4 regions of the Virgibacillus sp. JSM 102003 genome follow, and region 2 is predicted to be linked to each of the others. Evidence: riboswitches for the same ligand, from Rfam matches in the RefSeq annotation. Region 2 holds a riboswitch; each other region holds the start of a gene.

Region 1 (7,959 bases), on a different contig from region 2:
TCCGGATGATGCTGTTCCTCAATCATTTTTTTCAGTGACAACGTATTGTTTTCATTCGCCCCAAAGTGTTTCGCCCGAATCATATCCCCTGATTCGTGGAATGCACTATATGCATCGACATAAAATTCATCTACAGCAGATAGGAAAGAATCAGGAAGCTCCTGCATAGAAGGCTTGAAAGACCCTACCGCCACAACTAGTTTCCCCCTCCAAACCGATGGGTCCAAATCAGGTAATACGGGCGTTTGCGATGTTGTCGTTGTGATAACAATATCTGAATTTATGATTAGTTGGGGTAATTTTGCCTCGCGTACAGTTTGGTCAGGAAACTCTTTTTCTGCTTTTGAAATAAAGTCATGTAACTTTTTATTGCTGCGATTATAGACATATACTGTATCAATTTTACGCACTGCACATGCAGATTGCAGGTGGCTCCACCCTTGAGTACCCGTTCCAATAATTCCAATCGAGGAGGCATGCTGATCTGATAAATATTTCATCCCCAGTCCACCAAGTGCCCCAGTACGTAATGCAGTTATTGGCATTGCATCAAACGTCATCAGGGGTTCAAGAGTTTTACGATTATAAAGCACCATTAACCCATGTATCGTCGGCTTCTCTAAGTTCGTATTGTTGGGTGCAACACCTACTAGTTTTGTTGCATAGTAATCCCCATAAAACGCCGGCATCAATAACGCAGTGTTTTCTTCATCATCAATATGCATCCGATCAGGGATTATTTCATCGCTAGATTTATCCTGCAAATAATAGTTTTCGATGGAGTCTATTACATCTCTCATCGATATTGCATTGTTAATTTCCTTACTTGATAGGATTTTTATATAGATACCTCCCTTTATACAGTACATTTTCCGTTTATTTTATCACAAAATTCAAATTAATATAGATAATTATTAATTGAGAATAGTACTTCAGGGTTTCTCCTTTTACTTTGAAGTGCTTTCTCTCACTATCACAATCGTACCTCACATCAAAAAAGTGGCATGAAAAAAATTATTTTTTCTAGAAGATGACACTTTTTTCGTTTCGGATTCGATTGTAGTGGTAATAGAACTACTTGTTTAATTTAGATATTCCAATCAGGCAAAATCCGCTTAAATCTGGAAAATAACAGGTGCCACCCATTTTAATCTGAAGCCATGTATTCGGTCTACTTCCTAATGGTAACATATGCATCGGTACTACTAGTTCTTGCTGCAATTCTTCCAGTAAAATAACAGCCTGATTACCATCTTCAATTCGGTCCAATACTCCAGTTGTAATCAATTCTGAATTGAAGTTAGAGTTCAGGTCAGATGTAAACAATGACAACAAAAACAGTACCATCAGATAATGCTTCCAGACAATATTCATGAGCTGGCTCCTTGTTTCATTTTTTAACTATTATGACAAGATAGATCGTAATTTGCACATTACGAAAATTGAAAAACTGAAGCAGCTATCTAAGATAAAATTTAAATTTGGACTTAGAAAGATTTAATTTTTCACATACAAAACTCAGTTCAAAATTCAATTATGGTCATTTTGTATATAGATTTTCCCCAATAGCTCTGATACGCTTAAGAGAAAGCAACAGTTAGGCAATTGGGGGGGAACTGAAGTGGCCAAAAAATTCTTAATTATAATGATTTTAGCTGTTCTGGTAGCATGCGGACAAAATCCTGACCAAGGTTCAACTGATCAGCAAACAGTCACAAACCATTCGGAATCAGTAAAAGAATCATTACAGGATAAGGATAAGAAGAAACCGAAAGAGCAGGATTCAAACCAAAACGAAACCGATGAAACTACCAACTCAAAATCAGATGAAAAACCTGCATTAACCGATTTAAAAGTTCACTACATCGATGTTGGACAAGCTGACGCCACCCTTTTTCAATATAAGAGTAATGGTGAACAATACACTATATTGTTTGATACAGGAGATTGGCAAGGTAATGAAGTGCCTAATTACCTGTCAGCACAAGGAGTCTCTGCTATCGACGTACTCATTGTCAGTCACGCTGATGCTGATCACTCCGGGCAACTGGCAGAAGTCATGAATACATTTGATGTTGGTGAGGTTTGGATGTCTGGAAATGAAAGCTCATCACAAACATTCCAACAAGGCATGAAGGCTGTTCTGGCAAGTGACGCGGATTACGATGAGCCAAGAACCGGAGACACATTCGAAATTGGCTCGATGGACATTACCGTTCTCCATCCAGGCAGCATTACGGGTAACACAAACGAAGAATCTATTTCCGCAAAATTCACATATGGTGACATGAGTTTTCTGTTCACTGGCGATGCTGATCGTGATGGCGAGATGAAAATGATAAACAGCGGGAATAGTGTGAATGCTGACTTTTTACAATTAGGACATCACGGGTCTAATACATCCAGCGATCCAGCTTTTATTGATGCGGTAAGTCCGGAAGTAGCCATTTATAGCGCAGGCGCTGATAATCAATACGGCCACCCGCATGCTGAGGTGGTTTCACTTATCCAAAATGCTGGAATCAAGTTATATGGTACGGATGTTCATGGGACGATTGTTGTAACAACGGACGGAAGCGACTATACCGTTCAGACAAAAGATGACGGAACAATCAGCCCAAGCAGCAGTGGTTCCTCAGATAACTCATCCAATAATGATACAAGTGATCAATCAACTAACACAGAAAAATCGCCAGCAACTGGTGATTGTATCAATATCAACAAAGCATCGTCTGAAAAATTACAGGAAATTATCCATATCGGCCCGGCACGTTCAGAGGACTTAATTAAATTGAGACCATTTCAATCAGTAAGGGATTTAACAGATGTTAATGGAATCGGACCATCGCGGATCAGCGATATCAAAAGCCAAGGCTTGGCCTGTACAGGGGGATAAATATGAAAGGGATACTTGATCGATTTGAAGACTCTAATAAAGCCGTTATTCTCATGGAGGAAACCAAGGAAGAAGTAGTCATTCCTGTTGAGCAATTACCAGAAGGCAGCAGTAAAAACACCTATTTCAACATGAAAAAAGTGGATGATAAGTACCAGATTGTTTCGATTGATGAAGCAACAACCCAAAAGGAAGCTGAAACATCATCTGATTTAATGGCTAAGTTACGTGCCAAAAGCAAGGGAAGCAAGTTTAAGAAGAAGTAAAATTTTAAAAGCCGAAATCCAATTAGGTGGGATTTCGGCCTTTAGTTTATATAACCGAGAAGTGGTGCAGGTACCACTCTACAATTCCCCCGTAATTTCATAATTAGGCAATATCAGTACTTCTACGCGTCTGTTTTTTGCCCGATTTTGATCATTAGTATTAGGTACAAGAGGTTTATGTTCACCAAACCCTTTTGCACTAAATGTTTTGGGATCAAGTCTATCATTCTCTAATATTAGGCGCATAAAGTTAACTGCCCGCATGACACTTAAATCCCAATTCGATGAATACTCACTAGTACGAATTGGCCGGTCGTCTGTATGACCACTGACTATTATTTGGTGTGGCGGATCTGTATACAGAAATGTTGAAATGGCACTTGCAATTCCCCTGCCTTCTTCCCTCACCACAGCGCTTCCTGAATCAAATGTTACATCATTGATGATCGTTATTAATAACCCTTCACCATTCAGCTTGGTTCCTAATTTTTCGGAAAGGTTATTTTCGTTTATATATTTATTAATTCTCTTTTGGAGTAATTTCAATTTATTTAACTCTTGTTCACTGTTACTTAATTTTTTCTCTTCCTCAGGTTTTTCAGTCTCCTCTTCATCTTCTTCCACATCTTGAGGCATCTCTATTGTACTATTGCTTTCTTTTAGTATCCCTTCCCCACCTGAAAACTCACTTTTAAACACGCGGGATAGCTCTTCATATTTCTTTGCATCCAGTTCACTCATCGCAAACAATACTATAAATAATGCCAGGAGCAGTGTTAATAAATCCGCATAAGGAAGTAACCAGGATTCACTCATATGATTTTCATCATTCTTCTTCTTTCTCTTCATCTGATCCCTCCTGGTCTAATTTCAACAACTCTTTTGGAGATAAATAGGAACTAAGTTTATCCCGAATCAATTGCGGAGATTCACCATTTGTTATGGATAATACACCTTCAATCATTATTTGTTTCATTAGCACCTCTTTTTTTGATTTCTCTTTAAGTTTGTTTGCGAAAGGGTGCCACAATACATAACCAGAAAAAATACCAAACAAAGTAGCTATAAAAGCGGATGATATAGCATGTCCCAGAGCTTCCATGTCATTCATATCCCCTAAAGCAGCAATTAATCCGACAACGGCCCCTAATACACCAAGCGTTGGTGCATATGTACCAGCTTGTGAAAATACGGAGACTCCTTTTTCATGTCTTTCTTCCATTGCATCAATCTTTTCTAACATAAGTTCTCTAATAAACTCTGTTGATTGTCCATCAACAGCTAACTGGATGCCTGATGATAAGAAGCTGTCATTCAGTTGATCTATTTTGGCCTCAAGTGTAAGTATTCCTTCTTTTCTGGTAAGCTCTGCCCATTCAGTAAATGTATCAACCGTTTGTTTTATATCATTCTGTTTATCTTCCCTAAAAAGGATGACAAAAAGTCTCGGTACTTTTTTAATTGTTTCCATTGGAAAAGCGATACAAACAGAAGCCATTGTTCCAAAAAATATAATAATAAACGCTGCGGGGTTAATTAATGCTGCTGGACTAACACCTTTTAGTGTCATGCCTACCCCAATAGCTAAAAATCCGATAATAATACCAATAATTGACGTCTTATCCATCGATATGTACCTCCTTAAAGACAGGGAGTAACTAGTAGTTCCCTGCTTTTCATATAATTAAAAATAGCCTACCAAAAATGATAGACTTAATTAGTTTAACTACTAATTTTTTTCATCCTTTTTCGGTAACCCGGCGATCATAGTACATAAGACCTTAGACCCGTGGCTCTGCGTCCTTACCTTTCAATAAGTTTGCCATTCTCGCAAGTTATTCAACTTTTAATGTATTCTTTTAGAAGTTTCATACTAATTATATCGTTCAAAAACCCGGAAAGTTGAATATGTAGATGGAAGAAAAAATATTTCGAAAATGTAATCTGCATGTGAGGAAAATTTGACTTGGGGCTGAATCGGTGCTGCTATGTGAGTCAAGTCCTTTTTATTGTGTAAAATTCCATAATACAAGTTTACAGCCACTTTATAGTATTTAGTTGAATTTGTTTTGGTAGGAAGGGGTACCCCTTCCTACCAAAACAAATTTTCGCGCGCGGATTCGGCCATGCTAATCCCTCTTGAAGATGGGTCTTTTCTTTTGCTCTTCCTCTTCGTAGTCCATTAATACAGCTCCGATTAATCGAAAAGCTGATTGCGTATTAGGAAATATGCGTATTACTCTTTCTCTTCGTCTTACCTCTTGGTTTAGCCGTTCAAGGGAATTTGTACTACGAATATACTTTTGGTATTCCGGTGGTTCATTTAGATACTGGACGGCGTCATCAAAACCATCCTCCAGGTTGTTAATTATCTTTACCAGTTTAGAATTATCCTGGTAACGATCAATAAACTCATCTTTGAATTTCCTTGCTTCCACAGGTGTTTCCACATCAAAAATTTGCTTTATTTCTTCTTTAACATCGTCCATACCTTTCTTTGGCAGTTCATCAAAGAGATTCTTCTTAAAATGAACTGTACAGCGCTGCCAAGAAGTTCCGATAAACACTTTTTGAACAGCCTTTTTAAGCCCGGAATGAGCATCTGAAATGATAAGGCTTGGTGATTGTAAACCACGTGCTATGAGTTCATTTAAAAATTCTTGCCAAGCTTCAAAGCTTTCCTCATGACTCACTTTCAAACCAAGAACCTCTCTTTTATTACCTTCGTTAAGTCCAGTAGCTATATAAACTGCTTTAGACACAACTTTATGATGTTCGCGAACTTTGATATACATGGCGTCTACATATACATATTGATAGTATTCTGTGTTTAATGCACGGTTTGCCCATTCATTTACGATTGGATCAAGTTTTTCAGAGAGCGAAGATACAAAGGACTTTGAAACATATTCCCCGCACAGCTGTTCAACAACGTTTTTTATCTTTCGAGTAGACACACCATTTACTACCATCTCAAGCATGGATAACGCAAATGCCTGATCACACCGTCTATATTTTTCAAAAACAGTTGGTGAAAATTCGCCACTACGAGTACGGGGAACGCGCAAGTTAATTTTTCCAATACTCATCATATATTCCCGATCGTAGTAGCCATTACGATAATCATGACGCTCTTCTGAACGCTCATAAGCCTTCGTATTTAAATACTCATCACGCTCTTTTTCCATGTACTCATTCAAAACTAAAATGATAGTAGATTTAACAACATTATCGATATTTGAGTTCATTAATGAGTCTTTTAAAAAGTCCATATCTAGGTTAAACTGTAATTGGGTCACAATTAATTCCTCCTTGTTTTTCGTGGTTGTTAAACATTGTATCATAGGGAATTAATTTGGCCCTTTTTTAATTTATTTTCTTTTTACACAATTATATGGACTTAATCGCTATGTGAATCCTCATTCCGTTATTTGCTTCAAATAATGACCTTTGGCATCGGTTTCGGATCCTCATTCCGCTATTCGCCCATTTCACCATCATTTCTCCTTCATTTTGGACTAATAACGGAACGAGGATTCACTTCATTCACTTTTGAGCTGCTTTACTAGCAGTTAACGGAACGAGGATCCGCCATGACTAGTTACCTGGAACTTATCGGATCCTCGGCTATTTAGCCAAAAAAGTTATAAATCTTGTATAAACAAAAAAATCCACCTCTCAATAAGATGAGAAGTGGGTTGTTTTTACGATGGAGCATATCGGGCTCGAACCGATGACCTCTTCGCTGCCAGCGAAGCGCTCTCCCAGCTGAGCTAATGCCCCAGTTAGACAGCTTTTATTATAAGCATTTTTTTAATTTTTTTCAAGAGTGTTTATTAGAAATGTTAGCTACTATTTTTTAGCCCGGAAAATGCTCCAGGCTCATTTCTTAAAACCTTACTTTATAATTCTACACCCTCAGGCCAATGTAAATCATGTTCCTCAACACTGGTAATCTCGTTATTTTCATCAACAAATACTACTTTAGGCTTTAAATGTTCTATTTCCTCATCAGTCATGAGTCCTTGGCTCAATATAATAACCAGATCATCTGGAGAAAACAAGTTTGCTGGCGGACCGTTGAGACAAATGCGGTTTGAACCCTCTGGAGCTGGAATGGCATAAGTCTTCCATCTTGCGGCATTTCGTATGTTTGCAATCTGTACCATTTCATAAGGCTTAATATTTGCTTCCTTCATTAACTTACAATCAATCGTTATACTGCCAACATAATCAAGCTCAGCCTCCGTGACCCTAGCTCTATGTATCTTTCCTTTACACATTAAGCGTTGCATAAAAGTTCCTCCTCTAAAAATGAACATCTCAAGTATAGTATGACTTAAAACCAAAGATAATTACAAGTGGGCTTTTTCAAACATTGCAAGCTTTCCCATAAAAAAAGAAGTGGAACGCAACTAGAACGTCCCACAAATTATATAATACTCATACATTCAACTGTTCGTTAACCTGTTCACCTAATGCTCTTTTCAAGAATTTGCCGACAGATGTTTTGGGGATTTCCTCAATGAACATAATAATGTATAGCCGTTTTATGTGGTGTTCTTCTAGTATTTCTCACTAATGTAGTACCTATATCCCTTCAAAAACCTCCTGAATTTATTATTTAACAAAGGCCAACCATTTCAGCTCATGCTATCATTCACCTTATCGCAGCACCCCCATTTCCTTCATAACTTCATCCGTATGTTCGCCGATTCTTGGCGCAGGGGAACGAATAGCACCAGGGGTTTCAGATAATTTAATCGGAACATCGATCTGCCTCACCTGACACGATGC
Region 2 (7,959 bases):
CTTCAAAATTTAATATACGCCAATCTAAGATATCTAGATTTGGTAAAGGTAAACTTAATAAAAAGCTATATTCAATATCTTTACTTGAAACCTTTATCAAATCAATTTTAATATTATCCTTAACTCGTAGATAATCTTCCATTGGGTTATATCCATCACTAAAATATCTATAATCAGAATACATTAGCTTTATCTTTTCTATTTCTCGATCATTAAAGGTGAATAATGTATTCCATGGTTCTAGTACTACAGTTTCATTAGTGTTAAATTTAATTTGCACATCAACTGATTGATCAGGTATTCCAATAAAGCTATAAATATATCTATAAATGTTGGTATTCCAAATTTTGATTAAATCAGGATATTCTCTTTTATAAGGATCTTTATCACTTCCTTTTATTAAGAGTTTTAAATCTTCTTCCATTTTTATATCATTAATATCAATTTCCGGATTTAAATAAACCTTAATTAAGGTGCCGTGAGTTCCAATTTCCTCAAGGTCCAATTCATCAGGATTCATAAAATAAAAATGTTCATGTGGTCCATCAATTGAGAAACTAATACTTTTTAAGTGATCCTCTGTCTCATTTAAAGGTACTGTAGTAACTTCTATCTTATCTCCAATCATGAAACAGGAAAGTATTCCAATTCCAAATTGTGATGTTGGTTGAAAATTACTTATCCATGTAGATTTTAATTTTTGAAACTCTCGTGATTTATAAAATGAATTTCCAATATTAAGAAAATATTTCTCCACTATCTCTTTAGTCATTCCGATTCCGTTATCTCGACAGTAGATATATTTTCTTTTTGTATTATTTTCAATAACCTCTTTTATTCCAAATTCTATATTTCCTCTTTTATCAACTTTGCGCTCTTTCATTATTGCAGTCATGCATCTAGAAGCATCGAGGGCATTTTGATAGAGTTCCCTTAAACATAAAAATCTATCTTTATAAAGACCTACTCCCATTAATAATTCTAATATTTTTGTTTGATTAAGACTAAATTTCAAGTTGTTTACTGGTGTAAATTTTGACTCATTATATCTTATTTGACTTCTGTCAACATTTTCTGAAATATTCAAATGATACTTATCTGCATCTGTACCCATACGACTAAAATATTTTATCTGATTAAAAAAATCAAAATAATTAGAGATTTCAACGTCTATCCAGTTTAAATAGTCTTGAATAAAATAATATAAACTTGGTTCATCACAGTAAGCCATGTATTTGATTTTCTTTCTTCCATTTTCGTCTGTTTCATTTAATGAGTAATTGATTCCTTGGAATTTCACACGCCAATGCTTTAAGCTTTCTTTTGAAACTATCATTTTTTCAACGAATAATGACCTTGGCGCTCTGTCATGACTAAAATGTAAGATATCTCCCAGTCTAAGCATTACTGCAACAAATTGAAGATTTGCTGTTTGAGGTCCATAGTAATTTGTTTGTAATGGTAAGCTTTTCACAAAATCCATTGATTCTCCATGAGCTCTACAAACTTTCCCCAAGTCCTTAGCTAAAGCTTCCCCCCAAGCCCCACCTAAAGTGTTTATAAATCTATTTGATAGGTTTTTAATATATGTCTCAACGCGTTCAGCATGAGTGATTCTTACAAAATCATAACGCAATAAATCGCTAAATTCTAAATATAATTGGACATTATTTTTCTCTTCTAAATTTTTAAACTCCTGGGAGTAACCATTTCTAAAATCTTGATATTTTATAAGTCTTGTAGCTAAATCTCGTTGAAATTCACTCTCATTTGAAAAAGAAAATATAAATTCCTTTGTGTTTTCGAAGTCATCAAATAAATATTGTTTATTATCACTAATGACTTTTAAAGCTTCAGAAAACTTATATGGCTTTTTTCCATCATTAGGCATAGGATTTTGAATTGAATTCTTGGTAAAACCATCTTTTCCCTCAGTCATAGTAAGGAGTTTTAGTTCCCAATCAGGAAGAGCCATTGCACAATCATGTAAAAAACCAGACATATATAAAAGAAATATTTCATAGCTACTTAAATTTTTTATGGAATCTTCCCCAATTAACGATTCTATATTTTCTATTATTTTTAAACTATGGGTTTCATCATGTATGTCAAACTCTGGTAGCTGATTTATAATTAACTTTAAATGAATTGCTGCTTCTCTGCTTACTTCTTCTGCTAAAACAAATAATTTACGAGAAATATCATCCTCGGCTTTACCACTTAATACTTCCAATAGACCCACTAACACTCATCTCCTTTTTACCTTTTCTTTATTTTACCAAATCTAAGTTTGAAATTAATATTCTATTCATACTTCTTTTAAACCTCATTTACTTATGATAAGGCTCCCCCCGATTAATCCTAAACCCCCGATAAATCTGCTCCAACAATATAAGCCGCATTACCTGGTGTGGAAACGTCATTTTAGAAAATGATAAGGCGAGGTTACTTCGCTTCTGGACTTCATGACTGATGCCTAATGATCCGCCGATAACAAATGCTAGTTTACTTTTTCCATAGGTGGCGAGCTCGTCCATTTTGGCTGCAAGTTGTTCGGAGCTTAGCATTTTGCCATTGATCTCGAGTGTAATGACATGGGTATCCTGCTTGATGTTCGCGAGAATGCGTTCGCCTTCCTTTTGTTTTACTTCGATCATTTCAGCGTCGCTCATGTTTTCAGGGGCTTTTTCATCGGCGACTTCGATGATTTGAACTTTTGCATAGGTACTTAACCGTTTTAAGTATTCGTCAATGCCCTGCTTAAGGTATTTTTCCTTTAATTTTCCTACCGCAATAATTTTTATGTTCATTGAAATTCATTCCTTTATGCACTTCTTTTGTTTACATTGTATCAAAGAATGACGATACCGCATTACAGTATCGCCATTTCATTCAATTAATCAGACTTCCTCTGTTCTTCTCTTTGCTTTTTCATGAAAAGGGACAATGGCTGTTCTGATCCAGTCATCAACTTATAGACATATGTGGAAGTAAGGTTATAACTGTTTTCAATACTTTCTGCTATATAGTTAGTTCGTTCGAAAAGGATGGATCGAAACTGATCAATTTGCCTTAACGTTTTCTCCATTAGGGCTTCCTGGTTTTCCAGCCGGTTGATAACTTGGTCCTGGTTATCGTCTTGTGTGGAAATCCGCTCTGACATCTGCTTGTTGAGATCATATAATTCACTCATGTTTGATGCGAGTGACTGGCTTGAAGTTTCATATTTTCCTAGCTTATCTACAATAGCCTGATTCGATTCGCTTAGGCGATTGACTTGTTCTGCAATCTCCTTATTTATTAGGCCGCCGTTTTCTATGATATCCTGCAATTTCGCATTATTGCTGTCTAACGTTTTCAGCCATTGGACAGCCTGATTCTCGAATTTTTTATGCTGCAGGTTACTTTCTTTTAATGCTTCCAGCTGCTTGCCAACTTCCTGCCACCTGCCTGCTTGCGTATTATTTTGGTGATGGTATAACGATTTTAAGTCACGGAAGGAATTGGATAATGATTTATTCAGTTCTTTCTGTTCTTTTATCATCTCGGAGAAATAATCTACGCGAAAGTATCCCTGGTTCGGCTCCAGAATATCGCTGTCATTCATATAGACGTCTGGATGATCATTATTATTAATATATAATCCCATCGCACGCTCACTTCCTTATTCATAGTATTGTATTATCCTATGCGGATTATGAAAAGACGGGACAATAATCCAGATGAAGCAAGTTAAAAATGTTTCACCATTTTTGCATGAATATTGCGTTAATTCACTATATATAGTATATTGTGAACAATATCTTTTATAGTGTTAGTACCATCACATCATGTACGATAATGGCAAAATCATTGAAAGATGATGACGCAAAGCTACAGGGGCTAAGTTGGGTTATCCAATATGTCAGCCAGCTTTCGAATACACTCCTTATTCCTGAAAGGGGGATGTGATTTGGATACAGAAGATGTTCTTAAGATTATTAACGATGATATTAAAATGCTTAAATCTTTGATGTATCAGGTTAAAGCGAATGGAAGTGATTTTACAGATCCATCATTAGTACAAGTTAGTCAACTACTAGATGTGAAGCTAAACCAACGAAATCAACTTTTGTCGATTTATACAAATGAACTCAATTAATCCTATTTTTATGTTTTTCTGGTACTAACACTGCCTTTCTATACTCCGACCATTTGTGGGGTATAGCTTTTTTTGCAAGAAAACACCCAGTTGTATGGTAAAATAGTAGGGTACTAATTTTACAATTTTATAGTTGGATGTGAAACGATGAGTATCGAAAACAAACCAAATAAATGGATAGTAACTATGCTAATCACTCCTATCCGCTTCTTCACCAGAAGACGTTCAAATATAGTAATTGAACAGAATGACACACTTCACATGAAACCACCTTACATTATTTTATCCAACCACGTAAACAACTGGGATCCACTGATTCTGAATAGTTATGTAAAGGAACCGATTTCTTTCATTGCTGCTGACCCTCTTTTTCGAAATCCTTTCTTAAAAAGAATATTAAACTATTTTGGTGCCATTCCAAAGATGAAATTCAAAAACGATACGAGCACGATAAGGGGTGTTCTGAAGGCTAAGAAGCATAATCGTGTTATCTGCATTTTCCCAGAAGGAAATCGAAATTGGGACGGTGACACGGAGCCGCTTATTTATTCAACCGCTAAATTAGTTAAGCTGTTGGACATCCCTGTTGTGATTGCAACGATTCGCGGCGGGCATCTGACTCATCCAAGGTGGGCAGCTAATCATCGCAAAGGCTTAATTTCTATCTCCTATAAAAAAGAATGGGATCAGGGAGCGTTCTCAAACGATTCACCTGACGTCATTAACCAGAAACTAACCGAGGCGCTTTACCATAATGAAATGGAATGGCAGTCTGGGGTTGCGGGTGAATATCAGGGGAAAAATCTAGCAAACTACTTGGAACGCCTGTTGTTTGTTTGTCCACATTGTAGAAAACCTGGACAGCTTCATTCGCATGATGACCTGTTTGAATGTCAGAGCTGTGATTACACCGTTCGTTACACATCCTTAGGGACATTTGAGCAAGTGACGTACCCTGCCTATTATTCTACTCCCCGTGATTGGAATAAATGGCAGCTTGAATTTTTGAGAGGAACCTTACTTGACCCAGATTGGCAGCAAAGTTGGAATGAGGCAATGCAGGATCATGTGAAGCTGTTTTTATCCTGGAATGCTCAACCATTCCGGCTTATTTCAAAAGGAGATTTAGAGTGGAATAATACAACAATCACGTTTAATGGTGATAACAAGGAAAACTACGCGTTTGCCTTTCAGGATATGGAAGGGATTAATATACAGTTTCATCATAAGCTGGACTTCTTTTATGAAGATCAATTTTACCGATTTGTATTTTATCAGCCCCATACCTCAGCGTACAAATGGCTAATGGCTATTAAAACGGCACAGGCATTGGAGTCTAAACAATCAGGTGAGGTGATATCATGAGTAACTCCTGGTCATTAGTGCTCGACTTTTCTCTTTTATCTTTTTTAATTGTTATTGCCGCTGTGTTAAAAGCAAGAATTCCAGCATTGCGAAAATTAATTGTGCCAACGTCCATGATTGCGGGTTTCCTTGGGTTAATCGTCGGACCTGAACTGCTAGGATGGATAAACTTTGATAAGGATTTACTTGGAAACCTGGTTTACCATCTAATGGCCATTGGCTTTATTGCTTTATCGTTAAAGGAACGGGAAGTGGAAAACAGCCCGGCAATTATCAACTCAGGCCTTATGATTGTTTCCACGTATTTAATTCAGGGATTGGTCGGTTTTGGTCTATTCATGATCCTTGTCGAAACATTTTATCCGGACTTTTTCCCAGGTGTCGGATTATTACTGCCACTCGGATTCGGTCAGGGTCCCGGACAAGCATATTCGATCGGTACACAGTGGGAAGAACTGGGACTAGTTGGTGGCGGGAATCTTGGTTTAACGATTGCCGGGATAGGTTTTATCTGGGCGACGGTTGTCGGGATTATCCTGATGAACCTATTAGCCCGCAGCAAAAGGTTCCAGCAAAGTGAATCTTGCCCAGTCAAAACACATAAACAAATGGTAGAAAGGTCCGAGCCAGATGAAATTTCATTAAGTGATGCAATCGATAAGCTAACCTATCAAATAGCATTAATCGGCTTCATTTATCTTGTTACCTATTTGACTATATACGGGTTAGATAAAGTATTGACGCCACTTGGAACATTTGGAGCAACTTTTGCCCAGTTAATCATTGGATTCCACTTTTTAATCGGAAGCTTGTACGCGATGTCTTTCCGAACTGTTTTAAATCGATTAAAAAATGCAGGGCTTCAGCTTGAACATTCACCGAACAACTTTTTACTGCAGCGAATTTCCGGTTTTTCGTTCGATTACATGATAACCGCATCAATCGCCGCTATTTCGATCTATGCATTACAGGAGTATGCTGTCCCGATTCTAATATTAACTACTTTAGGCGGCTTTGTAACCATCGCATTTTTACTTTGGATCGGACCGCGTGTATTTCCTCTGGATAAGCTGCCAAACGTATTAGGATTTTACGGAATGCAAACCGGTACAATATCAACTGGAATGGCACTATTAAAGGCCGTAGATCCAAAGTTCCAATCCAATACAGCAGATAATATGGTGATGGGAAGTGCGACAGCAATAATGTTTGGATTTCCTTTATTGCTGCTGTTAAATGTCCCAATCGTTGGGTATGTTCAAAACCAGCCAATCATGTATCTCTATACATTTATTGGATTGCTTGTTTATTTCCTGGCGCTAGTTGGGGCCTTGCTTTACAGAACACGAAAAACGGTATAGTTAGTTGGATGGGAGCGGTCAAATTGTTGCCTGAAACTTTTTGGACTAATCCAATAGGCAGCCAAAGAATGCTTTCAGCTTTTAAAGAAGGGGGCAGTCTTATTTTTTGTCCCGCTTCTTATCCAGGATGGACCTTAGTTCTTCAATATCTTCTTCAGACAGGTCTTCATCCTGAATGAATTGAACGAGCATCGATTTCAAGGTGCCGTCATAGAATCGTTTTACAAAGGAGTCTGTTTTGGCACGTTGGCATTCGTCTTGTGAATAAAGTGGGTAGAATGTGTAAACTCTCTGATTTTTATAGACGCCGACGACTTCTTTTTTAGTGAGCCTATCCAACAGTGTACGTACGGTTTTCGGTTTCCAGCTCGTTTGTGCCTGCAAGGATGAAATGATATCATTTGCTGTTTGCGGTGCTTTTTCCCAGAGCACTTTTAAGACTTCCCATTCCGACTCTGAAATAGTGGGTATTTTATTCGTCACGTTATTCCCTGCCTTTACCTTTTAATAGATGCCTTTATCGTACAAAATGGATTTCGTAATTTCAGCAGCTGTACTGCCACTGGCATGATGGTCGCTTTCGATATTAGTTGCGAAAAAATACGTATTGTTTTTTGTTTCTACATATCCAATGAACCAGCCATTCACATTTTTCCCGTTGACCGTTCCTGTGCCGGTTTTACCATAGAGCGTTGCACTGTCTTTGGTCTCTAGTTTGATGGCATCTTTTATGAATTGAATGTTCTCACCATCAAATCCAAATTGGTTTGTATAAAAGTCTTTGAGTGTCTGCACTTGCTCAATCGGTGAAATTTTTAAGGAAGATTCGAGCCAATAGTCTTCGATTCCGCCCGACAGATTCTGATTGCCATACTGTATTTTATCAAGGTAAGATACAATGTTTTTCATTTGTACCTTTTTGTCCAATTGCTGGAAGTACCAGGTTACGGAATTTTCCATTGCAGTAAATAAATTTTGGTTCTGGTTCCAGCTTTGATAAGGATACGAGTTCCCATTCCATTTCATGTAGTTGTCATTTCGTGTGATGACTTCGGACTCCGATGCAAATAGTGCACTGTAAATTTTGTACGT
Region 3 (7,959 bases), on a different contig from region 2:
TCTGGATAACGAAAAGGATAGGTGATGACCATGAACATATTAGATTTACTCATGCAGGAATATATGGTGGTTTTCATTATGGCAGTTATTACAACAGTTTTTACAATTATGATGCGGTCCTTCCTGGTAACTTTAATACAAGTGCTGCTTTTATTAAGTTTGATTGTACTTTCGGAGAGTGCTGGGACAATCCAGTTCATATTCATAGCAGCCCAAATAGTGCTAAGCGGAATAGTTATCTATAAGATCATCATGGCTATAGATATGAACTACCGGCTTGTGCTAGAAAAAACACATCAGACGCGCCCCGACCTAATAAATGATGAGTCTAGGGGAAGCAGATTTTCATTCTGGAGGACGAACTAGTTTTTGCTACCTTTTAATAGGTAGTATTTTTTTGCAGTAATATAAATACCTTCTTACTGTATAAGCGTTACTTACGCTTGACCAATAGGTTGGTTTTCTAGCGTTGCGTTGTACCCGGCTGGGCAGTTTGGTTAGCAGAAATATGAACCAGTACATTTTAATAGAATTGTGAACTTGAGCGAGAAGATTGTGAACTTGAGCCGAATTTGTGTCTATTTGAGCCGGTTTACTGTGAACTTGAGCCGAATGTGTGACAGTTTGAGCCAATTCACAAATTATCCACATTCATGCTTTTTCAAAAGAATACAACAATTCTACACAAATGTTTGGTATTATAAGGCTATATTACTTTTTACCTAAAGGGGGGGATTAGTTGTATTGCAGTGAATGTGGAACAAAGAATGATACATATGCATTATATTGTGTGGAGGATGGTTATCCACTTCAGACACTAGATGTAAGTGGAAATTTGCTCGTTGATCAGACTTCATATTGCAGGTCATGCGGTACAAGTAATAGTGATTTAGCGAGATATTGTACAGAGTGCGGGAATTCATTTGACACGTATGAAATAGCGAACCATCATAAAAGCCATACAAATTTTGATAAGGATCTTGGCAAAAAAGTTCTGCCGGGATTTCTATTGTCGATAGGTATCTTATTTTTACTTAATATCGTATTAGAGTCGTTAAAAGGCAGCAGTTTAAGTGATTTATTCATGAAAATTATTATACCTTTCAATGAGGAAGTATTGGATCAGCTTAGTGTTTTGGATTTTGCGTTACTTACTAACCTTACCAGTTTCTCAACTGAAATCGGTGATGCGGAGTTCTCGCAGCAGCTTGCATTTTCTTCCGCCGGATTAGCTTACCTTGGCATAATCGCAGCAGTTCCTTTAATTGCCGGGGGATTATTTTTGAAGTTCCGGAATCCAGCCATTAACGAATGGAAGGCAGCGGTATTTTTTGCTATAGGATATGGCAGTTTGTTGGGAGCTATTTCACTTATTACAGGAAATAAAACGATTGTTAGTGAGTTCTACACTATAACGCTTGATTTCCACTTTATTAGTGCAGTGATAAATGGGCTATTTATGGGGTTCTTTTTTAGTTATCTTGGAATGGTTATGATCAGAGGGCCATTAAAGGAAAAGGCACACTATATTCCGTATCAGTGGCCTCTTTATTACAGCTCCCTTGCCTTTGTGGGTGTAATTGTTACAGTTGTGGTTTTAAGTGTATTTCAGTTTAGTCAATACACTTCAGTTATTGCTGAAAACCGAATGTTTCAGGATGTTATAGGTGATTCAATATTTGCTGATATAACTTTTGTTGGAAGGGTTGCAATTTATTTGCTGAACCTTGCAATGTTTAATACATTTATTTTCCAGCGTACACAAATGGAAGAAGTGCAGTACTCGTTTCATGCAGGAATTTCTCATACGATGAATACTTTGGATGAAAATATGGGTGGAATAACTGATTTTATTATTCCTAACAAGTTATTTGAATCCTATGAGATTATATCAATTGTAATTGTGGCTTTATTCTTTATTACGGTTGGGCGTTTAATAAGAAAATCGCAGAATAACTTTTCAAGCAAGATTATCATGTACAGTATATTCTTTGCTGTTATTTCCTCATTTTTTACATACCATGCAACGCTAAACTTTTCTATCCAACATGAAGAAATGGGTGATTCACAGGCGTTCTTTGCAGGTTTTAAATTAATTCAAACGTTTTTCATTAGTTTGTTATACGCCGGATTGACAGGGTTTATTGGTGCATATTCAAGAAAGCTTTTCTAAAAGGAGGATCACATGAATAATACGATGGAAGATAAACGAACGGTTCAGGATTTGACGGCTGCCAAAACCAAAGTTCTGACTGAATTAGGGCAGGAAGTCTATTTAGCCTATCGGCGTGGTGAAAAATTTGCTTCAGTCTTAGATGAAAAAGGTGAGGTATTAAAAGATTTAGATAAAAAAATCCACGCTGCTATAGGTCAAAAGGAACCAGAAGCAGGCGACATGATGGAGTGCACGTGTGGTGCTTTACTTACAGAGGATGATTTATTTTGCCAGCAATGCGGTAAAAAGGTAGATGTGCCAGATACCGAATATCAAAAAACTACCTTATGCTACCGTTGTGATCATGAAGTGCCAGCCGCGGCTAATTATTGTAATGTGTGTGGCGTAAGAATGTAATGTTAAAGCCTGCTCCATAAATGGAGCAGGCTTTAATTGAGTTATTTAATGGCTTTTAATAATTCGGTAACTGTTTCCACAGTATATGCGCTGCCACCTTTATCTTCTGTGTTTTCAATCATCATGGAAATTAGAATGTCCTGGTCTTTAGTTGGATAGCCAACAAACCAGCCATTTTCTGCACCTGATTCCTCACCGGATTTTTTAAGCTCGGCTGTTCCGGTTTTCCCAGAGATGGCCAAGTCGTCAATGTCTGCCCCTTTTGCTGTTCCGTTTGGTGCTGCAACCACTTTACGAAGTGCTTCCTGTATAAGTGTGGCTTGCTCACCAGTTATTAATTGTTCCTGCCAAACCTGGCCTTTTTCTGCATCGGCAAGGATTGTAGGCTTAAGCAGGTTACCTTCATTTAAAAATGGGGTATAAGCCATAGCCAAATGGAGTGCGCTCATCTGGACTTCTCCTTGTCCGTAACTTGTATCGGCAAGTAAAACCTCATCATTAAGTTTTCCACTGGATGAGATTGTGGATTTTTCAATCGGGTATTCGAATGGAAAATCTTTAGCGAAACCAAATTGCTTTAATCCTTTCACATACTTATCACTGCCCATTTCTACTGCTTTCATAGCAAAATAGATATTATCCGAGCGAACCAATGCATTCGTAACGTCTACCGGCCCGTTTGACTTTGATACACGGCGAACCTGGTAATTTCCCCAATTTTCACCGTTACTCCATGTTAAGCCATTAATTTCTACACCTTCACCAGGAACGATGGTCCCGTTATTCAGGCCAATAGCCGCAGTTATTGGTTTAAATGTTGATCCAGGTGCATAGGTAGAATTGAAGCGATTTAATAATGGTTGTTTCGGTTTATTTTGCAATTCTTTCCGTCTTGATTGTGAAATACCAAATCCCATTTCGTTCGAATTAAAGGAAGGGCTGCTCACAAGTGCTAATGTTTCACCTGTTTTTGGATGAATTGCAGCTGCTGTCCCGGATTCACCATCATAGCTTTCATATATTTTCTTTTGCAAATCGGCATCTATCGTGGTTACGACATCTTCACCATGTTTAACCGGCTTCTCGGCTAGGACAATTTCTTCTTGGTTTTCTTTGGAAACAGTTATTTTTACGCCTGCTTCACCACGAAGTTTTTCCTCAAATAGTAGTTCAAGCCCTCGTTTACCAATTATGTCGTTTGCACTGTATTCGCCAGAATCCATATCCTCTAACTCTTCGGCAGTTACTGGTCCTGTGAAGCCGACAAGATGACCTAATGATTCTCCATATGGATAAACACGACCGGTTACTTCACGCTCCGTCACGCCACTTATTTCCCATAATTGATTTAGCGTTTTCTTTTCTGATTTCGGCACTTTTTTAAGTGGGACAAATAAATCAGGCTCAACCCATCCGGCATCTAGCTTAGAATTGATCGCTTCAACCGACATGCCCAATAAGTCAGATATCTTCTGTTTCGCCTGTTCTGGATTAGAACCTATTTTTCCAGGAACGATGCCAACATTATGAACGGTGTCATTTAAAGCTATGGGTAAATTATTCCGATCTAGTATTTCGCCTCGTTCAGGTTTTATCGTGGATAGACCGATTTCACCGCCATCTTGAATTGCTGGAAAGATAAAGCCTGGATCCCATTTTACGAACCAGTTGGCATCCTCTTCTTCACCTTCTTTAATAAGTGTTGCTTTATAGTCAAATGCGATTGGACCTGCAATTGTTTCCATTTCGACTGAGAATGGAAACTGAGCTGTTCCTTTTTCCATGGCAGTTTTCATTTTTTCTTCGGATAATTTTTCATAGGTAATCTTTAAATTGTTAACGTTTAGGTCGCCATAAATATTTTTATATCGTTCAACATAGTCTTCTTTTGCATATTTTTCAGTTGAAGCAGTAGTACTCATACTGTACATCTCGTTAAATTCCTGTTCATTCCAATGCTTTACATATTGATCGAAGCGTTCCTGTGGTGTAACTTCATCATTAGAACATGCAGTAACAATCAGAAGTAATAAAAGTGGAAGCAAAGCAATTATTCTTTTCATAATGACCCCCTCAATCTTTTAGAAAATATAATCTAATCATATCACCTTTTATATGCAAAAACATGTATGTAAAAGCAAAAAGCCATCTTTAGATGACTATTTCGCTTTCATATGCTCTTTTATTTCGGTTTGAACCCGATTCATTTCTTCATCGGGTACAACATAGTACCAAATTCCGTCAATCATTTGACCATTGCCGCTTATTTCCATTGTATCGATGTTATTTCGAGTTTGACGATAATCGGAAAATAATGTTTGCATCTGTTCCATTTTGAGATCAGTTTTTACATTCCCGCCAAGAATACCTAGAATATCGGTGATTTTGGTAATGCTTGAGAAACTTGCTGCTTCGCCAATAGCTGCTCTAATTACATTACGCTGACGCTCATTACGTCCAATGTCTCCTCTTGGGTCACCTTTACGCATACGAATGTACTTTAGTGCTTCTTCACCATTCAGATTAATTTCACCTGTAGGGAAATCTACTCCTCCCTGTGAAAATGCACGGTCATTTGTAACTGTTACGCCACCTAAAGCATCAATTCCTTGCTGAAATCCTTCCATATTTACTTTTACATAAAAGTGTACCGGAACATCAAAATTCTCCTCCACAGTCTGCACGGATAATCCAACACCACCAAATGCATAAGCATGATTGATTTTATCCATCCCTCGACCTGGAATATTTACGTACGTGTCACGAGGTATACTCAACATTTTCATTGAATTTGTTTGTGGGTTCAGTGACATCAATATCATGGTATCTGAACGTCCTTTGTCATTTTTCCGTTCATCGACTCCAAGTAAAAGAATATTAATGGTATCATTTTCACTAAAAAGCGAGTCCAGTTCTTTTTGACGATCAGGATTTTCATCCCGTGCCAGTGGTTCATGCATGACTTCGACGGTATCGCCGACTTTATCATAAATATAAAATAAGTAAATGCCAATTATTAATACTAAACCAAGCGTAATTCCCCCAACCCAGTAGGGCCATTTGCGTTTCTTTTTCTCATTTCGTTTTTCAATTCTCGAATCCACAATTTATTCTCCTCTGTCGTTTCAGAAATAATCAATAATTAGATAAATTATATCGAAACTAGTCATTTTAGTCTATTATTCTTTTAGAATTGGTGGAACTGAATGATGCAGTGAACAGGTTCGTGCCAAGATAACTTGTTTCGAGTACATCTTTGCGTTCCCTTTCACAATAGGCAAATCTCATCATCTTAAGGTATGTAAATAGAAGAAGAAAAATCACCTAGCACATTAGTAGACGTTTTTGCGGAGTCAAATGTTTCATGATTTTGTAGTAAGATTTGTTGCTTTTATCTACGCAGTTGATATTAACTGCGAACTACTTTTTAAAAAGTTTGAGTGTTCCTATACCGCTCCGGAAATACACTCCGCGCACCTAGGGCGGCTGATGAACCTCCTTGCTCCTACGTCGCTGCGTAGTCTCATCTAGGCGCAAGCTCCCACAGGAGTCTACGTGTATTTCCTTCGCTAGGTTTTACTCACTTTATCCTGTAAATTAATCAATGCTTATTGTGATATTGCTTCTTAGCCTTGGGAACACTTTAGGCTCTAATCAGAAATCTCTATCAGTGGAGGCAGAATACGCAGACTCCTATGGGAACAGCACGTTCCGAAGCCCCCGGAAGAAGCGTTCTGAATGCGTATAAAATTCATTGCTTTGTAAAAGGTAACAAATGTGAGAATACAGGCTGGTTTTTAGAGATGAGAACTTGCGCAATATTTTTGCCCATAAAGTAATACGTATATCGAATGTATGTCTTTGTTAGAAGGGTTTTTAATGTGCTAAATGGTTCGAATGACCTATATCGTCAAAATAATTTTTGAAAATTACAAAACTAGTTCGATTTTGACAAAAGAAGACACCCAATAACCCCCATAAATATAGTATAGTAGTCTTATAAAACGATGGTTCCTCAGAAAATAGCAAACTTATTGAAAAATGGGGGCGCAAAGTCACGGGTCTAAAGCTTTATAGCTATGACGGCCGGACTGCCTGGGAATTTAAATGGGGGACGATAGAAATGATTAATGCAAGAAAGAACAAAGAAATAGATTATGAGTGGTTGGAACTGATGAAAGAGGCAAAAACCATCGGGTTAACTTTGGAAGAAGTTAGGTTGTTTTTGGCAGATAAGAAAGAATAAAGCCTTTATTACTACATATGCCTAACGAAGACTTTCACCATTTAGACTTGGTGTAATGTCATGTTTTATAAGCATAAGTTAAATAAAATAAATAAATATTTTAAAAAGTCTTGTGCTTTATATAGAACCATACACCTTTTTATGTTATAATTTTTTTTGAAAGAAGGTGTATTACTTGATCGGTGAAAAAATAAAGCAACTACGTCAAGAAAAAAAGATGTCGATTTCTGAACTCGCAGATAAAGCTGGTGTAGCCAAATCCTATTTAAGCTCTATTGAACGAAGCCTTCAAACGAACCCATCGATCCAGTTTATTGAAAAAATTAGTTCTGTACTGGGAGTCCCAGTGAATGAGTTGATATTAGAAGATAAATGGAAAGAGACAGAGGAACAATTAGATGGTGAGTGGTTGAAAATTGTTCAGGAAGCTATGGAATCGGGTGTATCAAAAGAGCAATTTAAAGAATACCTTGAATTTACTAAGTGGCGAAAAGAACAGGATAAATAAGTGCTGACCGTAAAGCTAATGGCTTGCGGTTTTTTATTTTGCACTTAAAAAAATAATATAAATATTTCATGTAACAAATGGATTGTTCAATCGTTTAAATATATAGAGGGGGTGGGAGTTGATTGAAAAGATCCATATTTACAGATTTATTTGAGGCGTATCAACTTCCACTTTACCGCTATTTATTGCAGATGAGCCGAAATAAACAGGTTGCTGAAGAACTATTGCAGGAGACGTTTTATCGGGCGATGATTTCGTTAGAGGTGAAAAACATGGCACAGGCAAAAGCGTGGCTTTTTAAGGTAGCTCGTAACCTTTTCATCGATTGGACTAGAAAGTCTAAGTCTGAACAGCTTATGGTGGAACGAATTCAATTGGAACGTGCCGACAATAACAATATCGGAAACCCTGAAGAGCAGTTAGAGAACCTTACGAAGCAGGTACATATTGAAGAAGTTCTTAGCCGATTACCTGAACGAATGCGCACCATTCTTTACATACGTGAAATTCAAGGTTTTACATATCAGGAAGTCGCGACCGCTATGAATCTATCAGTTAGCCAGGTTAAAACTACGCTGTTCCGTGCAAGGAAAAAATTTCGATATTATGATCAGCTGCTGAAAGGAGAATATT
Region 4 (7,959 bases), on a different contig from region 2:
TCCAAGTCTTGTATAACACTTTCCGTTTCATCCCAACTTCTCACAGATGCCCCTGCTGCCATAGGGTGGCCACCGCCATTATATTTTCCGGCAATCTCGTTAATTATTGGGCCCTTTGAACGTAATCGAACACGTATAAGATCTGTTTCTTCAATAAAGAATGCCCACGCCTTAATCCCTTCAATATCGCCAAGAATCCCCACCAATTGACCGGTATCTGACGGGTCAACTTTAAATTCATCCAGGATTTGTCTTGTCAGCTTTATCGTACTCATACCTGAAGAAGCTAACTGAAAGTGCTGCAGAATATATCCCCGCAGTCTGGCAATGTTGTCTTTTATACTGTACATACCATCATATAAACTTGAGCGATCAAAGTTGTAGGTAACTAACTCAGCTGCATGCTGAAATGTTTTTTTCGATGTACTAGGAAATAAAAATCTTCCCGTATCACCAACAATTCCTGCATATAGAAGACGGGCAACTTGATCATTCAGCTTAAACCCTTCATTTTTGCCATACAAATACAAGTCATAAATCATTTCACTAGTGGAGCTTGCGGTTGTATCCACCCAAATTATATCTCCGTACTCATCAACATTTGGGTGATGATCAATTTTAATTAACATTGAACCAAGTTCATATCGCTGATCACATATACGGACTGCATTTGCAGTGTCACAGATAATTACAAGTGCATCTTTGTATGTATCATCACTTATTCGATCCATTCTGACCAAAAAATTTAATGAAGGCTCTTCTTCACCAACAATATAAACTGTCTTCTTTGGAAATGCCTGTAAAATTAATTCCTTCAATCCTGCTTGTGACCCGTATGCATCCGGGTCTGGACGTACGTGACGATGAATTATGATGGTTTCATATTCTTTAATAGATTGAATTATTTTTTCTAAACTCATTTTTTTGGCTCCTATCTTGACAGATTACTGGTAAGTTCAACTAAGGCTAATAAATATAAAGGCTTCGCGATTAACCAAATTTTCTATTCACATAATATATGAAGGTTTATACTTCCTTAACGCTTAAAAACAAGCTACAATAAATAAAGACATTAAATTTAGGAGTAGATTATATGATTATTTTTCCAATTATTATCGTGCTCTCGCTTGTATTTTATGTATACTATAAAGTCGCAATAGTAAAGACTGGCGATAAGTTAACCCAAGCATATTTAAACGCAAAATCACGTATTTGTCTTGGAAGCTTTCTATTCTTCTTTGGCATTAACCAATACATATTCTATCAAACACAAATCTCATTGTTTATCGGAATAGTATTTTTAATTCTGGGCGGGCTGCAACTTAATCTGGGTTTTAGAGAGACAAAACATTACAGCAAAGAATGGAAACGAATAAATGCTTAATAATGGAGAAGCTGACTAAAAACTAGTCAGCTTTTTGATTTAACGGTCAATTAATTGTGCCATTAACAGTCCTTTGCCAACCATTTTCTTTTCATTATAAACTTCTATATCTATTTTAGCATAGATTCTCCCGGCTTCTAACAATTCAGGTTTAATTATTAAATTACTATCTATTTGCACTGGTTTAATAAAGTAAACAGTAAGATTTTCAACTACCAGGTCGCCTTTTTTTATATGACGCAACACTCGGCTGCTGGCTTCTGTCATCAATGCAGTAAATACTCCGTTTGAAAGTGTTCCAAGTTGATTTGTCATCTGCGGGGTAACATGTGCCTGGAAAATTGTTTCGTCTCCCTCAATTGCTTGCAAATTCCTTGAAACAACATCATCGATTGTTTCACCAACTTGTGGCTGGCGTTGAATTTGCTGTAAGGCCTTTAATACATCCTGACGGGACACCACACCTTTAAGTCTTTGAGATGGATCCACAATGGGGACAACTTCTATTCCCTCCCATACCATCATATGGGCAACATAGGCAAGCGATGTTTTATCCTGAACAACAATCGGGTTTTTGGTCATAACTTTCTCAATTAATGTCGTTTGATCCCTTCCTATTATATCTTTTGACGTTATCATTCCAATTACCCGTTCTTTTTCATCCACCACTGGATATCTGGTGTGGGTAGACTGATCATTTAATTCATACCACCGCTTCAAGTTATCTTTAGCATATAAATAATACGATTTATCAGACGGTGTATAAATATCACCTACAAACACAATTTCCTTTTTAATCAATTGATCATAAATAGCCCTATTGATCATCGCAGCAACCGTAAATGTATCATAGCTGGTAGACATGATAGGTAATTCTTTTTCATCAGCTAAGAGTTTGATATCATCATTCGTATCAAACCCGCCAGTTATTAATACAGCAGCTCCTTCACTTAAAGCCAATTCATGAGCTTTCACACGATTACCAACTATTAATAGTGACCCTGCTTCTGTATAGCGCATCATTGCATCAAGCTGCATCGCACCAATAACAAATTTACTTAATGTCTTGTGTAACCCTTTCCTACCACCCAGGACTTGTCCATCTACAATATTGATTACCTCAGCAAATGTTAATTTTTCAATATTTTCCTTCTTCTTACGCTCAATTCGAATTGTGCCAACACGTTCAATGGTACTAACCAGGCCTTGGTTCTCAGCATCCTTTATTGCTCGGTATGCCGTCCCTTCACTAACATTTAACGTTTTAGCTATTTGTCTCACAGAGATTTTATGGCCGATTTCTAATGATAATATATGTTGCAGAATCTGTTCATGTTTAGTTGCCATTTCCGTTCACCGACTTTCAACTGTACTAGTCAATATCTATACTGTTTAGTATACAGTTGATACACGGAAACCTCAATGATTAAGCGTTTGTCGACGTCTTACTCTTTCCTGTTCCATAACTGGAGGCTTGGTGATGTGTAAAAGTGTTGCAAAATTAGCTCCGACTACCAGAACTAAGAACAAAAGCCATCCTCCCCAAAAAACAAGTTCCAACTGTGATGCCGCACTTGGAATAACTGGCCATGCAAAGTAAAGTAAAAAACCAGCTAGTAATAATCGTAATATCGCATATTGGCGCATATATTTCCCTCCTCAAAATACTTTATGATAATTTGAGATTGATAAGAACAGTTACTATTCATAGAATTAAAAAGAATAGCCTTTATAAAAGACTATCCTGTGTAAAAGGTTTTAAATGATACTGTTAAATAAACCTGTTTCGCATCCTGTTGTAAATTAATTGATTCTATGATCATTAGCCTTTTGCTATCAGTCATTTCAGCCAAGAAAGAATTTATATCACTAAGTTTTGATGCTGTAGCATCTAGTGAATATGAATTTTCGTTTAATTCCGTTGCTTCTTCTTCTTCCTGCTGAACCGCTGCCTGATTTGCTGATTGATTAGCCGATTCAATATAATCAATTGTTACATTCGTGTCACTCGCAATAGTTTGTAGGTTTAGTAATACATCATCAGGTGAACTTTCCCTCGGTACTTGTAGAGCAAGAGCTGACAACTCCTCACTCGGACTCTCTTTTGATTGGCTTTCTGTTTTTTTAAATTGGTTTTCATACATAGAGACCTTTTTATCAAGAGTACTCACTTTAGACTGCAATGGAGCAATTACAGTGAAATAACAAACCCCGTAAACAATAAAAGTAGCTAATAAAACTCCTAGTAACCAATATGTATGAATCTTTGTCCATTGTTTAATCATTTTCACCAAGCTCCTTCACTAAAGTTTCACTATCCAAACTAATAGTTAATGTTGCCTGATATGAGGTATCCATTTTGCTCACACTGGTTAGTTCAGTATCTGAGACATAGTCTTGTCCTAATATTACTTTTACAAAATTTGAGACATTTTTAAGTGTAGAAAATTTTGTATCGATAATAAGCTGATTCTCACTTGTAAAATTATAACTTAGTAACTGTTCAGACGACGACAGGAAGTTAAGCATTTGATTATATAAGGCTACATTGGGAACCATCTCACCTTTTAGCGTTGATATATCTTGCTGTAGTTGCTGGAGCTGTTTTTCCCCGGCAAACTCATCCCGCTTTTCCAGTAATCGTGTTTCTAATTGTGATACTTTATTTGTTTGGTCTTCTATTTGACTCTCATAGTAATATTTTTGATACAAAAGTACAGTAATTACACTAGCAAGTAGTATAATACCCACAACGCCTAATACAAGGGGAGCAATATGTTTTTTAGATTGATTTTCAAGCAAATTAATTTCTGTGTTCATCATTACTCCCCTTTACGAATCCTGTTTCAGTGCCAGACCAAGGACATCAGCATACTTCACCTGTAATTTCCCTTCAGGAAACTTATATAACTTTATTGTAACAGCTTCAGATAAAGCTTTTTTAACATCATCAAGAAATGGAAAATCACCAGCCAAAAGCAATAAACTTATTCTTGCTGACCCTTTCGTTAAAGAGTACTGGTAAAAATCGATAAACCGATTAATTTCTATAATATAATCATCAATGATTTGTTTTCCTAGAGTCTCGTCCAATTCAGACTGATCCGTGTTAGTTGGTAGTTTCATATAACGGGTGAAAATTGCTTTATGATTTTGAAAAGCAGTCAAAACGAGTGCATCGTGATTCCAGTGAATTTGAAGTACATGATTAATGTCCGATTCCTGGAATAAATAATAATAAAACCGATAAACCGATAACGAAGTAAGATCAGCTGCAACTGATTTAAGAGCTGCCTCATCAAAGATTTCTTTAAATGATTCTACTTTATCCTTCGGGTAAGCGAATAAGAGAATGTCTCTGTTTTCACCATCTTCCTCCAGAAACTCAATTGCAAGTGTTGGATTACCAAATGGCAGATATAAACTGTTGCCAATCTGTGTCTTTACATAGCCAATCGCCTCAACTTTTGTCAGTGTTGCCGGAATTTGAAGCTGACGAATGACAACTGTATCATCCTGCATACAAAAATAAAGTTTCTTTCTTTTCCATTTATTTTTCTTAACTAACCGATTAACAACTTTTTGCAGAGATTGTTTACTGGTAATTATTCCGTCTTTAATTGTCCCTTCAGGCAGTTCCACTTCACCATGTTTGACTAAGCTTTTTATAGAAGAACTTTTATGATACGAATACCGTAAAACTCTATTTGTAATTACAATGTTCACTCTACCATTATTGAAAATTCCCAAACTATCACCTGCTTACAAAAATAAATTGAAATACCAGTTTACTAATCTTTCACCGTAAAAATATGTAATTAGGGTTGCAGCAACTATATATGGACCAAATGGAACGGGCTGCCTACGGTCAATTACCTTAAAGAAGAGCAGCATCATTCCTATTATTGCACCAATCATACACGAAAGAAAAAATGCCAATAGCACCTTATCAATTCCCAAAATAATGCCTAAGATGCCGAACAATTTCATATCTCCCGCGCCCATTCCACCACGACTGACAATTATTATTAATGCAAGGAGTGTGATTCCAATTATACCACCAAGAATGGATGACCACCACGGATCCAAAGGCTGTGCGATACGAATGATGATGAATAGTGGCAGAAAGAAAAGAAGCACTCTGTTTGGAATTAACATAAATGTGATGTCGGATACCAATATAATCATAAGCATCGAAACTAGAAGTAACGCCGTAATAATTTCTAGGTTTAATCCTATTAATGAGTAGCTCAATGCAAATAAAATACCAGTAGACAATTCAATTATAGGGTATATAAACGAAATCTTTTTTCGGCAATGTCTACATTTAGCCCCTTGGATGGCAAATGAAATAATCGGTATATTCTCATACCATGACAATTGATGGTTACAGTGGGGGCAAATTGACCGGTCGTTTGCGAAGGGGATATTTTCTGGCAGGCGTAATCCAACTACATTGAAAAATGAGCCGAAGATTAGGCCTAAGAGGAAAAAAAATAGTATTAGTAAAATGTCCATTCGTGTGGCTCCTTATTGTAAAGCTAGAAGAATATATATTGAAGAATACGCCCTGCAAGTATTGGTGCAAGGCGTAGGTTATATTTAAAATCATTTTAAATTATGTTGTTTTTAGTCAACACTTTCATCTCCATCGTATTCAAAATTCCCATTTCCATCTTTAGTAACTTTACCAGAATATTCGGTTTCTGTTCCTGGAACTGTAGGAACTTCATCTAGATACCCTTTGTCCTCTAGTTGTGATACCGATATACTTCCATCCGTATCATAATCACCACTAACATCCGCTAACCTTGCTGCATTTTCAATCAATTCTATATTTGCATCATGTGCCTTTTTCTCAGATTCACCTATAACATTCCCAACCGTCGGTACTGCTATAGCAACAATAATCGCCAATATCGCAATAACCGCCAACAGTTCAACAAGGGTAAACCCTTTTTCTTTTTTTATCATCTTTTTCATGCGTTCTAGCATAAAAATCCCCGCCTCTCTTAATATATAAGATAAAAAGTCTATTAAACTTAGCTGGCCGGTTGCACTACTTACTCCAAACTACCAAAGTGCCCAAACTACAGGTAATTTATCATCGCATCCTACTATATTCCTATATTCACTATAATATATTTTCAGACAAATATCTACCTTGTTTGCTAAATATTTTCAAACAAAGAAAACATTGGAATAACAACTGCGGTAATGATGCTGCCTACGATTATTGTCAGCACAATAATCATAAGTGGCTCGATTAGTGTTTTGATCCGATTCGACAATTGTTCTACCTCTTCTTCGTAAAATGCTGCAGCTTTTGAAAGCATATGATCTAAGGTACCCGTCTTTTCACCAATTTGAATCATCTGAACAACTAGTGCCGGAAATGCCCAGTGTTCTTTCATTGGATTAGCGATCGATTCGCCAACTTCCATCGACTTCCTGGATTGCTTTAATACATCTTGAATCACACGATTTCCAACGACTTTTTCGGTAATTTCGACTGATTGTAAGATTGGTACGGAACTATTTACTAGAGTACTCAACGTTTGTGTCATACGAACCAAGACACCTTTATGTGCAAGCACACCTATAAAAGGAAACTTTATTTTTAGCTTATCGGCACGGTAAGAAAACTTATCATTCTTCAACAGAGACTTATAAATTGCAATACCTAACAATGCTACAGCAATAAGTACCCACCAAAAAGCACTAACCCAATCACTCAAACTTAAAATAAACTGAGTGTAAGCCGGAATCTCTTCACCGAAGGAATTAAACATTCCAACAAATTGCGGAACAATGAATACGAGCAAGAACATACTTAATAATAGTGTGATAACTCCTACAACACCAGGATAAAGTAATGCAGAAACCACTTTTTGTTTATTACGATATTCTTTCTCATAATAATCAGCCATCTGGTTTAATATGTCGTCAAGTTTGCCACTTGCCTCCCCCGCCCGGATCATGTTGACGAGTAGTGAAGGAAAGACTTTCGGGTGACTTTCGACTGCTTTTGAAAGGGCCTGACCCTGATCAAGTTGTTTATCAATGGCTGTCAGTGCTTGCCTTAATGCATTATTATCCGTTTGCCTCGCCATCGTCTTCGTAGCTTCTGAAATCGATATACCAGCATGAATTAATGTTGCATATTGCCTTAGAAAAATAACGAAATCCTTATTCTTAATGCTTCTATTAATAGATAATTCCTTATTCCACGATTTCGTTTCATCTATTTTGATTACGATTATACTATCCTTCTCTAACCGTATTAGCGCATCTTTTTTTGAATCAGCCTCTATCTTTCCTTTTGTTTTGTGACCAGATGCAAGTTTTCCACTATATTGATAGTTCATCCATTAAAAACCCCTTTCCTGCATAAAAGGAGCAGCCGTTTCATAAGGAATTTGGTCTTCTTTCAGTAACCGTTTGAGATCCATTTCAAGCGTGTGCATGCCCTGTTCTTTCGATGTTTGCAACACATTCTGAACTTGATGCAGTTTTTCATTGCGGATTAAGTTTTTAACAGCAGGTGTATTAATTAGTACTTCAGTTGCTGCACG

The links. A riboswitch is a leader RNA that binds a small molecule or an ion and turns the genes downstream of it on or off. The one in region 2 is predicted to bind cyclic di-GMP.
Region 1: linked by a shared signal. The riboswitch ahead of motA (flagellar motor stator protein MotA) and the one ahead of ACE1TG_RS13690 (Spo0E family sporulation regulatory protein-aspartic acid phosphatase) in region 2 are both predicted to bind cyclic di-GMP.
Region 3: linked by a shared signal. The riboswitch ahead of sinI (DNA-binding anti-repressor SinI) and the one ahead of ACE1TG_RS13690 (Spo0E family sporulation regulatory protein-aspartic acid phosphatase) in region 2 are both predicted to bind cyclic di-GMP.
Region 4: linked by a shared signal. The riboswitch ahead of ACE1TG_RS01985 (prepilin-type N-terminal cleavage/methylation domain-containing protein) and the one ahead of ACE1TG_RS13690 (Spo0E family sporulation regulatory protein-aspartic acid phosphatase) in region 2 are both predicted to bind cyclic di-GMP.

The regions. Positions count from the first base shown of each region.
Region 1 covers NZ_JBHFQH010000008.1:140,880-148,838, reverse strand. The annotation lists gene ACE1TG_RS10935 (ornithine cyclodeaminase family protein) at 1-869, opposite strand, end outside; gene ACE1TG_RS10930 (DUF3006 domain-containing protein) at 1,075-1,374, opposite strand; gene ACE1TG_RS10925 (MBL fold metallo-hydrolase) at 1,622-2,896, shown strand; gene ACE1TG_RS10920 (DUF3006 family protein) at 2,899-3,162, shown strand; gene motB (flagellar motor protein MotB) at 3,241-4,011, opposite strand; gene motA (flagellar motor stator protein MotA) at 3,989-4,789, opposite strand; cyclic di-GMP riboswitch class I at 4,911-4,996, opposite strand; gene ACE1TG_RS10905 (IS256 family transposase) at 5,292-6,461, opposite strand; tRNA gene ACE1TG_RS10900 (tRNA-Ala) at 6,873-6,945, opposite strand; gene panD (aspartate 1-decarboxylase) at 7,065-7,457, opposite strand; gene ACE1TG_RS10890 (CaiB/BaiF CoA transferase family protein) at 7,828-7,959, opposite strand, start outside.
Region 2 covers NZ_JBHFQH010000012.1:27,918-35,876, reverse strand. The annotation lists gene ACE1TG_RS13705 (HD domain-containing protein) at 1-2,242, opposite strand, end outside; gene rlmH (23S rRNA (pseudouridine(1915)-N(3))-methyltransferase RlmH) at 2,331-2,810, opposite strand; gene ACE1TG_RS13695 (hypothetical protein) at 2,897-3,649, opposite strand; cyclic di-GMP riboswitch class I at 3,833-3,920, shown strand; gene ACE1TG_RS13690 (Spo0E family sporulation regulatory protein-aspartic acid phosphatase) at 3,953-4,141, shown strand; gene ACE1TG_RS13685 (lysophospholipid acyltransferase family protein) at 4,289-5,506, shown strand; gene ACE1TG_RS13680 (sodium/glutamate symporter family protein) at 5,503-6,867, shown strand; gene blaI (penicillinase repressor BlaI) at 6,967-7,350, opposite strand; gene ACE1TG_RS13670 (BlaR1 family beta-lactam sensor/signal transducer) at 7,372-7,959, opposite strand, start outside.
Region 3 covers NZ_JBHFQH010000005.1:159,778-167,736, forward strand. The annotation lists gene ACE1TG_RS07480 (hypothetical protein) at 1-25, shown strand, start outside; gene ACE1TG_RS07485 (hypothetical protein) at 25-366, shown strand; gene ACE1TG_RS07490 (hypothetical protein) at 740-2,173, shown strand; gene ACE1TG_RS07495 (zinc ribbon domain-containing protein) at 2,186-2,572, shown strand; gene ACE1TG_RS07500 (penicillin-binding transpeptidase domain-containing protein) at 2,614-4,635, opposite strand; gene ACE1TG_RS07505 (LCP family glycopolymer transferase) at 4,732-5,676, opposite strand; cyclic di-GMP riboswitch class I at 6,587-6,671, shown strand; gene sinI (DNA-binding anti-repressor SinI) at 6,696-6,818, shown strand; gene ACE1TG_RS07515 (helix-turn-helix domain-containing protein) at 6,994-7,326, shown strand; gene ACE1TG_RS07520 (RNA polymerase sigma factor) at 7,449-7,959, shown strand, end outside.
Region 4 covers NZ_JBHFQH010000001.1:382,165-390,123, forward strand. The annotation lists gene ACE1TG_RS01945 (DHH family phosphoesterase) at 1-920, opposite strand, end outside; gene ACE1TG_RS01950 (YtpI family protein) at 1,094-1,384, shown strand; gene ACE1TG_RS01955 (DRTGG domain-containing protein) at 1,424-2,731, opposite strand; gene ACE1TG_RS01960 (hypothetical protein) at 2,804-3,031, opposite strand; gene ACE1TG_RS01965 (hypothetical protein) at 3,124-3,669, opposite strand; gene ACE1TG_RS01970 (hypothetical protein) at 3,662-4,207, opposite strand; gene pilM (type IV pilus biogenesis protein PilM) at 4,217-5,110, opposite strand; gene ACE1TG_RS01980 (prepilin peptidase) at 5,147-5,902, opposite strand; gene ACE1TG_RS01985 (prepilin-type N-terminal cleavage/methylation domain-containing protein) at 6,014-6,367, opposite strand; cyclic di-GMP riboswitch class II at 6,424-6,508, opposite strand; gene ACE1TG_RS01990 (type II secretion system F family protein) at 6,556-7,752, opposite strand; gene ACE1TG_RS01995 (type IV pilus twitching motility protein PilT) at 7,756-7,959, opposite strand, start outside.